DNA from 3 places in the Trichococcus sp. ES5 genome. Region 2 is predicted to be linked to each of the others. Evidence: riboswitches for the same ligand, from Rfam matches in the RefSeq annotation. Region 2 holds a riboswitch; each other region holds the start of a gene.

Region 1 (3,275 bases), on a different contig from region 2:
CCATATTGCTTCCTGATCGAACAAAATGCACTGGAGCAGGATATTCAACTAGGACACGCGTTGGTTATCGGCGACGATAGTTATCGCGTCACAGCAGTGGGTGATGTGGTCAACAAAAACCTCAGGGATCTGGGGCACATCACCATTAACTTCAGCGGAGAAACAGTCGCTGAATTGGCAGGCTCTCTGTATGTTGAACACAAAACAGTGAACGAAATCGCGGAAGGCACCATCATCAAAATCACTGAAACTGTGGGGTAGTAGCGTATGTACATAGATTCGAACGACATCAAAGCAATCGGAAGTTTTTTGAAAAGCGGATTTCTGAAAGGAGTCACCACCAACCCGACGATTTTGTCGACTGGTTCCGGCAGTCGCTTCAAACAATTACAAGATTTATTGGCTTTGGAGCCGACGGAACTTTTTGTACAATTGCTGGGTACGACTTCTGAAGAAATGTTTGCCGATTATGAAGCAATAAAGACATTTGATGCAAATCACCGACTTTCGATAAAGATTCCCGTTACACAAGCAGGCTTGGAAACAATCAAAAAAGTGAAAGAGGACGATCCGGAAAGAGCGATCCTGGGGACACTGATCTATTCTGCGGACCAGGGGATCCTGGCCGCCGCAGCCGGATGCGATTATCTGGCACCGTATGTGAACAGGATGCTGAACAATGCGATCGATCCCTTCAAGGCGATCCGTTCCATGCGGACGTTCATCGATGCCAGAGGCTACAAGACCAAAATCATGGCAGCGAGCTTCAAAAATTCCCAACAAGTCATCGATTCATTGGAGTCGGGCGCGCATACTGCCACGATCCCTCCGGATGTCCTGAATAACATGATGAACAAGGATTTGGCGCTGCAGGCATTGCAGGTTTTTGAAGCAGACGGACAAGCGTTGTTGGCTGCATATGGTGAATAAATACAAGAAACGGTAACGTTTAGTGCAACAGAACGAGTTGACTTCCGGAAAAATTATGATACGATTAGAACAATAGCAAATGAACTGAATATTCTTTTTACCACTAGGGGTGCTTTACCGGCGGATGACTGTCCGCCAAAAAGCTGAGATCGAAGTAGGACTTCGAGACCCTTAGAACCTGATCTGGTTTGTACCAGCGTAGGGAAGTGGCGGCCTCTTTTGGCTAAGTAAGTCCCTATTGCATAAGGAACATACAACCACTTTTTTCCGTTGGGAAGAGAGTGGTTTTTTTGTTTGCAAAAATCAAGAGCGGCCGTTCGGATAAGTCGGGACCCTTGCGGAGCGCTCACAGCATATGGAGGGAAAGCAATGACATTTTCAGCACAAATCCGCCAAGCGGTAGAACCGATCTGGGCAGCCAGCATGGAGCATCCGTTTGTGAAAGGGATCGGGGACGGCACCTTGCCGTTGGAGAATTTCCGTTTTTACATCCAGCAGGATTCCTATTACCTGACGCGCTTCGCCAAAATTTTGGCGCTCGGCGCAGCCAAAGCACCGGATATTGCGACGACCAACCAGTTCGCCGACTTCGCGAAGCATACGTACAGCGCCGAAATCGGCCTGCATGAACAATTTTCGAAAAGGATGGGCATCACCGCGGAAGAAAAAGAGTGTTTCAAACCCGCGCCCACAACATACGCCTACACGTCCCATCTCTATCATGCCGGCCACTCGGGGCATTTGGGGGATGTGATCGCCGCCGTTCTGCCTTGCTACTGGCTCTACGCCGAAATCGGCGACGCCTTCATTAATGCAGCACCGGAAGAACCGATCTATCAGGAATGGATCGCTACCTATGGCGGGAAGGATTTTCAGGACCGGGTGGATGAGCAGATTGAGCATCTGGATAAGATTGCCGCAGCCGTGAGTGAAGCCGACCGCGAAAGGATGAAAGAGCATTTCATCATCAGCAGTCAGTACGAATACGCATTTTGGGAAATGGCCTATCGCATGGAAACGTGGCCGGTACCGTTGGAGCAATAAGAGACAAAATAAAACACAATGAGGAGACAGAGAAAATGAAAAAAGAATTGAAGCTTACAGATATTTTGGTGACGATCGTCATCGCCATCGCTTTCGGGATCGTCTACATCCTGTGGGGAACGGTTTATTACGCGGTGCAGCCGTTGGGTCTGCATCTTGATCAGCTGCTGTACGGCATGTGGTTCATCGCCGGTACCGTCGCCTATTTCATCATCCGCAAACCGGGTGTGGCGCTGTTGGCGGAAATCGCTGCGGCTTCAGGTGAATTCCTTTTGGGGTCGCCATGGGGTCTGACCGTCTTGCTTTCCGGCGTGGTGCAAGGATTGTTTGCGGAATTGGTGTTCATGGCCTTCCGTTACAAACGTTTTGACCTGAAGGTTGCCGCTTTGGCAGCTTCGGCATCTTGCGTGGGTTCGCTAGTGGTGGATGCGTTGAACGGGCAGATTGCTGAGTTGGCTGCTTGGAACTTGGCGCTGTATTTGTTGGCCCGTTTTGCCGGCTCGATTTTCTTTGCCGGGGTGCTGGCCTACTACTTGGCGGAAGTCCTGGAGGATACCGGCGTGACGAACCTTGTCCGTCCGCTTTCGACTGAAGATTTCACAGATATGGATTAAGGAGGATGGCGGAAATGGAGCAGCGAGCGTATGTGGAAAAGCTGAAGTTGAAGTTTCCCGGCGACGCCGATTTGTTGTTCAAGGATCTTTCCTTTTCGGTGGCTGAAGGCGAAAAAGTGCTGCTTTTGGGGCCGTCCGGCTGCGGCAAATCCACGCTGCTGCAGGTGTTGAGCGGGCTGATTCCGCAATCGATCGAAGTGCCGATGAAGGCCGAAAAGCTCGTGACGCCGGCTTCCTGGGGCTATGTTTTTCAGGACCCGGACAGCCAATTCTGCATGCCCTATGTCGATGAAGAACTCGCTTTTGTGCTCGAAAATCTGGCGGTTCCGCGCGAAGAGATGACTGCCAGAATAGACGTTGCGCTCCGGCAAGTGGGTTTGGAGCTGGCGGACAGCCATATCCCCATCGAAAGCCTTTCCGGAGGGATGAAGCAACGGCTGGCGATCGCCTCGGTATTGGTGTTGGATCCGGAAGTGCTCTTTTTGGATGAGCCCTCCGCCATGCTGGATCCGGAAGGAACGGAAGCGATCTGGGAGGTCCTGCAGGATGTCTGCAAGGACAAAACGGTCATCATTGTGGAACACAAAATCGATCATGTGCTGGCATTCGCCGAACGGCTCGTGTTGTTCGATGCATCCGGCCGCATCATCGCCGATGGACCGAACGAAGAAATCTTCTCGGCCCACA
Region 2 (3,275 bases):
TGCACATTTTCACATTCTGCTCCTGCAAGGTCTGCAGATATTCCGCGGCGCCGGCTTTAAGCGGGACTTCATGACGGTAAAGATCCGCAATCAGCATCTCGATTTCCGTAAGGATCGTCGCTTCGGTTTCATGCAATCCGTATGCTGCACGAAATTGTTGTGCAGCTTGCGTGAGGCTCATCGTCTTCAAGGCATCCTGCAAGCCAGGAGCCGGCTGCAGCTTTTTCTGAAGCAAATACTTTTCTCCCAATCCTTGCCAAATCGGCATGGAATCCAGCAACGTCCCGTCCAGATCGAAGATGACTGCTTCCAGTTTCATGGTTGCACCATCGCTTCGGCTAACGGGCGCAGTCTCTTCACAGCCGCGGTTATATCCGGCTGCGCAAAGATGGCGGATACGACGGCAACCCCGTCGATGCCGCTGCCGTTCAGATTGAGGATATTCCCTTCAGCAATGCCTCCGATCCCCACAACGGGTATGCTCACCGCCTGGCAGATCTGCTGCAGCGTCTCGATCGATAGCGTATTGGCATCCGGCTTCGTTGCTGTACCGTAGATGGCACCGACGCCCAGATAATCGGCCCCGTTCCGTTCGGCTGCCAGCGCCTCTTCGACGGAATGGGCAGAAACACCCAGGATTTTCCCCTCGCCGATCCGGCTGCGGACATCTCCCGCCTGCATATCGCTCTGCCCCACATGTACACCGTCCGCGTCCAATGCCCAGGCCACATCGACCGCATCATTGATGATGAAGGGAATGCGGTGGCGTTTGGCCACAGCCTGCAGTTCCTTGCCAAGGGATACAAAGGCATCAAAATCCAGTTCCTTCTCGCGCAATTGCACGACAGTAACGCCCGCCTGGATGGCTTCTTCAAGCTGTTCCGCCAAGGATGCTTCCCCCAGCCATTGGCGATCGGTAACCGCATAAAGCAGCAAATCGTTCTTATCTATTCTCAATTTTAGCGCCTCCTTCCAGTTTTTTGGCCGACATCTTGCTGATTTCATCGATGAGGTAGCTGCGATAGGATGAAGTCCCTGCCCCATTGCGGATCATCCTTTCATAAGCCAGCTCGCCGCTGACTCCCATCAGGCATACCGCTGCCGCGGTAGCATCCAGCAACTGCTCCGAGTTGGCTCCGCAATAGGCGGCGATCAATGCCGACAGCATGCACCCAGTTCCGGACACCTTCGCCATCTGCGGATGTCCGTTGCGGATGATGTAGGCTTTGTCCCGGTCCGCAACGATATCGATTGCGCCGGTGATCGCAATGACCGTCTCATTGCGGTCGGCCAAGCGTTTGGCGAAAGCGACCGTTGCCTCGAGCGTCTCCTCGGTCACGGCATCGCTGATGTCTGCATCGACGCCTTTCGTCGTGCCGCTGCCGGAATGGATCGTTTTCATTTCCGAAATGTTCCCTTTGATCACGGTGAAGGCAATGTCTTCCAGCAAGTTGAATGTCGTTTCAGTCCTGAAAGGGGGATGCTCCCGCACCGACCGGATCCAAAACAACGGGATGGGCGAGCGCATTGGCTTGGCGCCCTGCCAGCAGCATCGACTCCACGGCTCGGCTGTTCAAGGTGCCGATATTCAGATTCAGGGCGGTGCAGATGCTTGTGATGTCCGCGACTTCCTCGGGGGCATCCGCCATGATCGGCGACCCACCGGCAGCCAAGAGGGCATTAGCGACATCATTGACGGTGACGTAATTGGTGATGCAGTGGACCAGCGGCGTCTGTTGCTGGACATTTTCGAATAACGTTTTGAACATGAGGTACCTCCAAATAGTTTTTTTGCGACAAAAAAAGCGAGAAATGTCCGGATAGGCATTTCCCGCTGAATACAATCATTCAATGTTATTTCCCTACGTTGGCATTATCCAAATCAGGTAATCGGTCGAAGTTGATTACTTCCTCTCAGCCTGCTGACACAAGCTCCCTTTTTCGTATGTAATTTTGTAACTATCTTAACATAAGCGCCAGCCTTACTCAAGAATCATTTTTGCTGATTCTTTTTATCTTGATTGCGCATTCAGCCACTCGAAAATATTTGTATAAGTGGTTTCACCGACTGTCGCTGCAGCTGTTCCTCCGCCGGCAGCGTTGCTTGGTTCTGATCCGAATGTTTCAGTGTCGGCAGCAGCCGCGATCGCTTCCTTATCCTGGACGCCTGTCACCTGGTTATTGAACAAGTAGATCCAGGAGAAGTGGCCTAGGTAAGTAGTGCCCGGGCTGTCCGTTCCTTCGACTGTTTCGTAGTAGGACATCCAAGTGTTTTCCGCTCCGGCCTGGATGAGCGCCTGGTAAGTAGGCAGCATGTAATTCGCAGGGATGACAACCGAATCATCCGCGGATTGGACAAGCCAAATAGGCAAGTCTTTGATCGCCTGGATTTTTTCTGCTGTGAACCAAACTTGCTCGGTCTTCACAAAACTTGATGTTCCGGTAGCTTCATCATTCGTTTTCACGTACGTGCCATCGCTGTTGCGCTCGTATTCATAGTAAGCATACGCCTCGCAGACCGGATAAGCCGCAGCAAAATATTCCGGGTATTGGATGACCATATTCATGGTCATGTAGCCGCCGTTCGAGCAGCCTCCCAAATAGATGCGATCGGTATCGACATCCGGATGCGCAGCTACATAATCATTGATGGTATCCATCAAGATTTCGGTGTATCTGGAGATGCCGCTGCCGTTGCCGTTCGTTCCGTCCCCTTCGTCCATCCAATAGGTAGGCGCTTGGACAGCCAACACGTAAGCTCCGGTCACGTCGTCAGTTTTGAAATAGGACTGGATCTCCTCTTTTGCCAACGCCGATACTTCATTTCCAAGGATTGCGATGTCGGGATCTGTTCCGCCTTCACCTTGACCGTGCAGCCAGATGACCAACGGGTTCGCTTCCCCTTCGGCAAGTTCTTCCGGTTCATAGGCAGCTATCGAAAGCGTCAATTCCTCTTCTTGATCCGTCATCGGATTCACGTAGGTGCCGCTGAAAGTTCCTCTGGCGGTGAACAAATCCGTATCCGGGGAGATGCGGTTGTTCACGGCATCCTCCGTGATGCTCAAAGAGTAGGTTTCATCCTCGATCGTGACGGAAGGAGCAGCGATTGCGACCTCATAAGCTGGAGACCACTCATTCATCGATGTCGTCGTATTGTAGGTGAACGGGGATCCGATCACACTGAAGGTTTCATCATTAAAACCGGTCTCCATATCGATCGCGATGAAGTTTGAATTCTCCTGCGGGTTCCCGTTTTCATCGGATGTATAGACGTC
Region 3 (3,275 bases), on a different contig from region 2:
AAGCCGCCGCTCAAGTCCTGCCACTTGCGCATCAAAGCAGCATCCGGCAGTTTGATGTGTTCTTCCGGTTGCGCTCCCTTAAATACTGCGGAAATGAACGGCCCTTCGAGGTGGATGCCTTGGATGACCGGATTTTTTTCCGCGGCCTTGCGGATGCCGACCAAAGCCTTTTCGATATTTTCTGTCGATTGCGTCATCGTCGTCGGAAAATAACTGGTGATCCCTTCCCGGTGCATCGCCGCAATCATCCGGTTGATGCCCTCCGCATCACCGTCCATGTTATCCACACCATATCCGCCATGGCTGTGGACATCAATGAAGCCCGGCACCAGCCTGATTCCGGTTGCGTCAATCACTTCCTCGCCAGATTCGGGAACGTATTCCGACATATTCCCGACTGCGCTGATTTCTTTTCCGAACCGGATATACCCATCGGAGATGACTGTTTCCCCTGTATAAACTTCTGCATGGATGATCACTTTTTTCATTTGCGTTCCCCTCTTCGATCCTGAACTTTATTTTCACTGTGCACCTGCATGACTCAGCCGCCACATCCCACTATTCCGATTTTTTCGAATAACCTTGCACATTTTTTCTCGTCAGATCCATGTTGTATTTGAAATTCTCATCCTGCACCAAGAAGGTCGAAATCACATCGATCAGATACATCATCCCGAACTGTGTGTTGACGAACACCGTGTTGTTGACGAAACGCGAGTGGTAACCGAAGCAAGTGACGTCCGCCAGTTTCGTCAGGGAACTGTTTTTGAAGCTCGTCAGGGCGATGATCTTCGCTTTTTTCTTCTTGGCGATCTCCAGTGATGCTATCAGTTCCGGCGTTTCGCCTGAATTTGAAATGGCAATCACCAATTCGTCCTCCTTGATGATCGAACTGTTGATGATCATCAGGTGGGAATCCGTAACCCCCGTGGCATTCAGACCCATGCGGATCAAGCGTTGCGCCAATTCGGCGGCCGTGAACCCGGAACTGCCGATGCCGTAGATGACTGTTTTGTTTGCATTTTTGATCCAATCGACAACCGTTTCGATTGCCTGATCCTCGATCATCTGATTGGTTTCATCGATGACTTGCGTATAATAGCCATAAATATCGTCATAGACAGTCGGCATTTCTTTCAAAGGATGCTCGCTTGCCAATGAACGCAGCGCAATCTTCATATCCACAAACCCATCGATGTTGATGCGTTTACAGAAACGGGTGATGCTGGACGTCGAGGTCTCCACCTTCGCCGCCAAATCCTTGATGTTCATATTTTTGATGGATGCTTTATTCTGCAGAATGTAATCCGCAATTTTTTTCTCGTTCGCGGAAAAAGCGGAATACTGATTTTGGATCTCTTCGATGATTGTCATTTTTCGTTGCCTCCTCCTGTTTTGCGCAGCCGCCAAAAGCGCTTTACGCATTTCTTGACTTCGCCTTTTCCCCTTCGCTGATAGAATAACACATGAAAATAGTTTTTTCAATTATTATTTTATGAAAATAATTTTCTTAACTATTTCTATTGGAGACACTTTTAGACAGCAGAAAGCCGCCCTCTTCCGAGAGCGGCTTCCTGCTTATGCGGATGTTTTAAATTCTGTTCCGATCCAACACGCTTCTTTTTTCCATTTCCAGGATGATGAAATAAGCCATCCCGGCTCCGATGGCGGAGCTGATTGCGAAGCTCGGAAGGAAGAGCATCAATGCTGCTTCCATGCCCATAAAGAGCTGCGCCAGCAAAGTGCTCACCAGCGAGCCCAGGATTCCGGTGCCTATCCATTCACCCAGCGCCGCGTAACCGATCTTTTGCGTTCTGGCATAAAACAGACCTGCGCAAACAGCTCCGATCATGCTGCCAGGAAAGGCAAATATGGTTCCCGTTCCCAGCAAGTTGCGCAGCACGGAAACGCCGAAGGCCTGCAGGACGGCGTACCCGGGTCCTAACCAGACAGCGGTCAGTACATTCAGCAGATGCTGCATCGGTGCTACCTTTGCAATGCCGATCGGGATGACGAAGATGCTGTTGCTGACCACCCCCATGGCAATGATCAAGGCAGTGGTGACTAATTTTTTTGTGTTCATAAGATTTTCCCCTTTTCAGTTTGATTCATTCCTTTTGAAGCCTGATCTATGCGAACCGTTTCCCCTCCTCCCGGATTTTAACGAAAATAAAAAGACACCTCCCCTGAGATGTCTTGGATATACGTACGGACTCCAGACCGAGCTCAGTTCCCTCCGCCAGTACGAACTGGATCAGGTTTGAAGGGTTCCGACAGTTTCGGTCTCAGCGCTCGCGCGCACCCCTACTGAAAATAAAAAACGCTATATGATCTGATGCGAAAATCAGAAAATATAACGTTTTGATGTCTATTATGCGAATAGTCAAACGCCACATTCCCTCCGCTAGTATGAACTAGATCAGGTACAAAGAGTTCCGGCAATGCCGGTCTCAGCGCAATAGCGCACCCCCAGTGTTTCTCATTTGATTCTAACCAATAATCCGCGGAAACGCAACCCTATTCTGAAGCTTTCTCTCCCGCAGCGCTCGGATCCAACACAATGGCTTTTCCGAAACTGTCCTGGCTCTGCAAAAAGGCATGGGCTTGGGCAACCTCTTCGAGCGGGAAGACTCGCTCGGGATCCACAGCAATGCCTTTTTCTTCAATGTACTCCAGCAGTTCATTCACCTTCTCGCCGGAGACGTCACTCGAATGGAAAGTAGTCAAGTAGCTGTTATGCTTCAATTCCATGATGGGATCGAAATCCTCCAGGAACCATTTCCCGCCCAGTTGACCGGTGCTGCAGACAACGCCGCCTTCCCGGATATGGGAAAGGCTGTCCTTGATCGTCGCAGGGCCGATCAATTCCAGAATTTTGTCGAAAGTCTCTTCCGTTTCCAACACGCCGTTGCGGTCTTCGACGTAGTCGGTGAAGCCGGCTTCTTTCAATCTCTCACCCTTTTCGGCTTTCCGCGTGCTCCCATAAATCCGGATATCCGGGAATTGGGCTTTGACCAACTTGGCAAAGGCAACCCCGACACCGCTCGTTGCCCCCCGAACCAAAACCTGATCGGATGCTTGGATCCGCAGATTCTTCATGGAACCGAAAGCCGTATAGTAGGTTTCCGGAAGGGCCGCCAATTGGGACCAAGGCAAATTGGTGTGGACTGGATAGATTTGGTCATCCGGCAACAGGGCATATTCCGCATAACTCCCGTCGAAGGCTCTCCCCATTTCCCCCATGATCGACACCACTTTTTGACCGAGCGGCAATT

What was found. Region 2 has a riboswitch for thiamine pyrophosphate ahead of TES5_RS15615 (hydroxyethylthiazole kinase). Riboswitches for the same ligand answer to the same signal wherever they lie in the genome.
Region 1: another riboswitch for thiamine pyrophosphate. It lies ahead of tenA (thiaminase II); the one in region 2 lies ahead of TES5_RS15615 (hydroxyethylthiazole kinase).
Region 3: another riboswitch for thiamine pyrophosphate. It lies ahead of thiW (energy coupling factor transporter S component ThiW); the one in region 2 lies ahead of TES5_RS15615 (hydroxyethylthiazole kinase).

The regions. Positions count from the first base shown of each region.
Region 1 is NZ_FJND01000007.1:78,033-81,307, reverse strand. It holds gene TES5_RS07610 (PTS glucitol/sorbitol transporter subunit IIA) at 1-261, shown strand, start outside; gene TES5_RS07605 (transaldolase family protein) at 268-930, shown strand; TPP riboswitch at 1,026-1,152, shown strand; gene tenA (thiaminase II) at 1,300-1,974, shown strand; gene TES5_RS07595 (ECF transporter S component) at 2,010-2,588, shown strand; gene TES5_RS07590 (ABC transporter ATP-binding protein) at 2,603-3,275, shown strand, end outside.
Region 2 is NZ_FJND01000016.1:16,413-19,687, forward strand. It holds gene TES5_RS11290 (HAD family hydrolase) at 1-319, opposite strand, end outside; gene thiE (thiamine phosphate synthase) at 316-957, opposite strand; gene TES5_RS11300 (hydroxyethylthiazole kinase) at 944-1,492, opposite strand; gene TES5_RS15615 (hydroxyethylthiazole kinase) at 1,464-1,769, opposite strand; TPP riboswitch at 1,843-1,949, opposite strand; gene TES5_RS11305 (prolyl oligopeptidase family serine peptidase) at 2,013-3,275, opposite strand, start outside.
Region 3 is NZ_FJND01000011.1:87,856-91,130, forward strand. It holds gene nagA (N-acetylglucosamine-6-phosphate deacetylase) at 1-488, opposite strand, end outside; gene TES5_RS09660 (MurR/RpiR family transcriptional regulator) at 559-1,374, opposite strand; gene thiW (energy coupling factor transporter S component ThiW) at 1,592-2,083, opposite strand; TPP riboswitch at 2,215-2,316, opposite strand; TPP riboswitch at 2,379-2,481, opposite strand; gene TES5_RS09670 (zinc-binding dehydrogenase) at 2,518-3,275, opposite strand, start outside.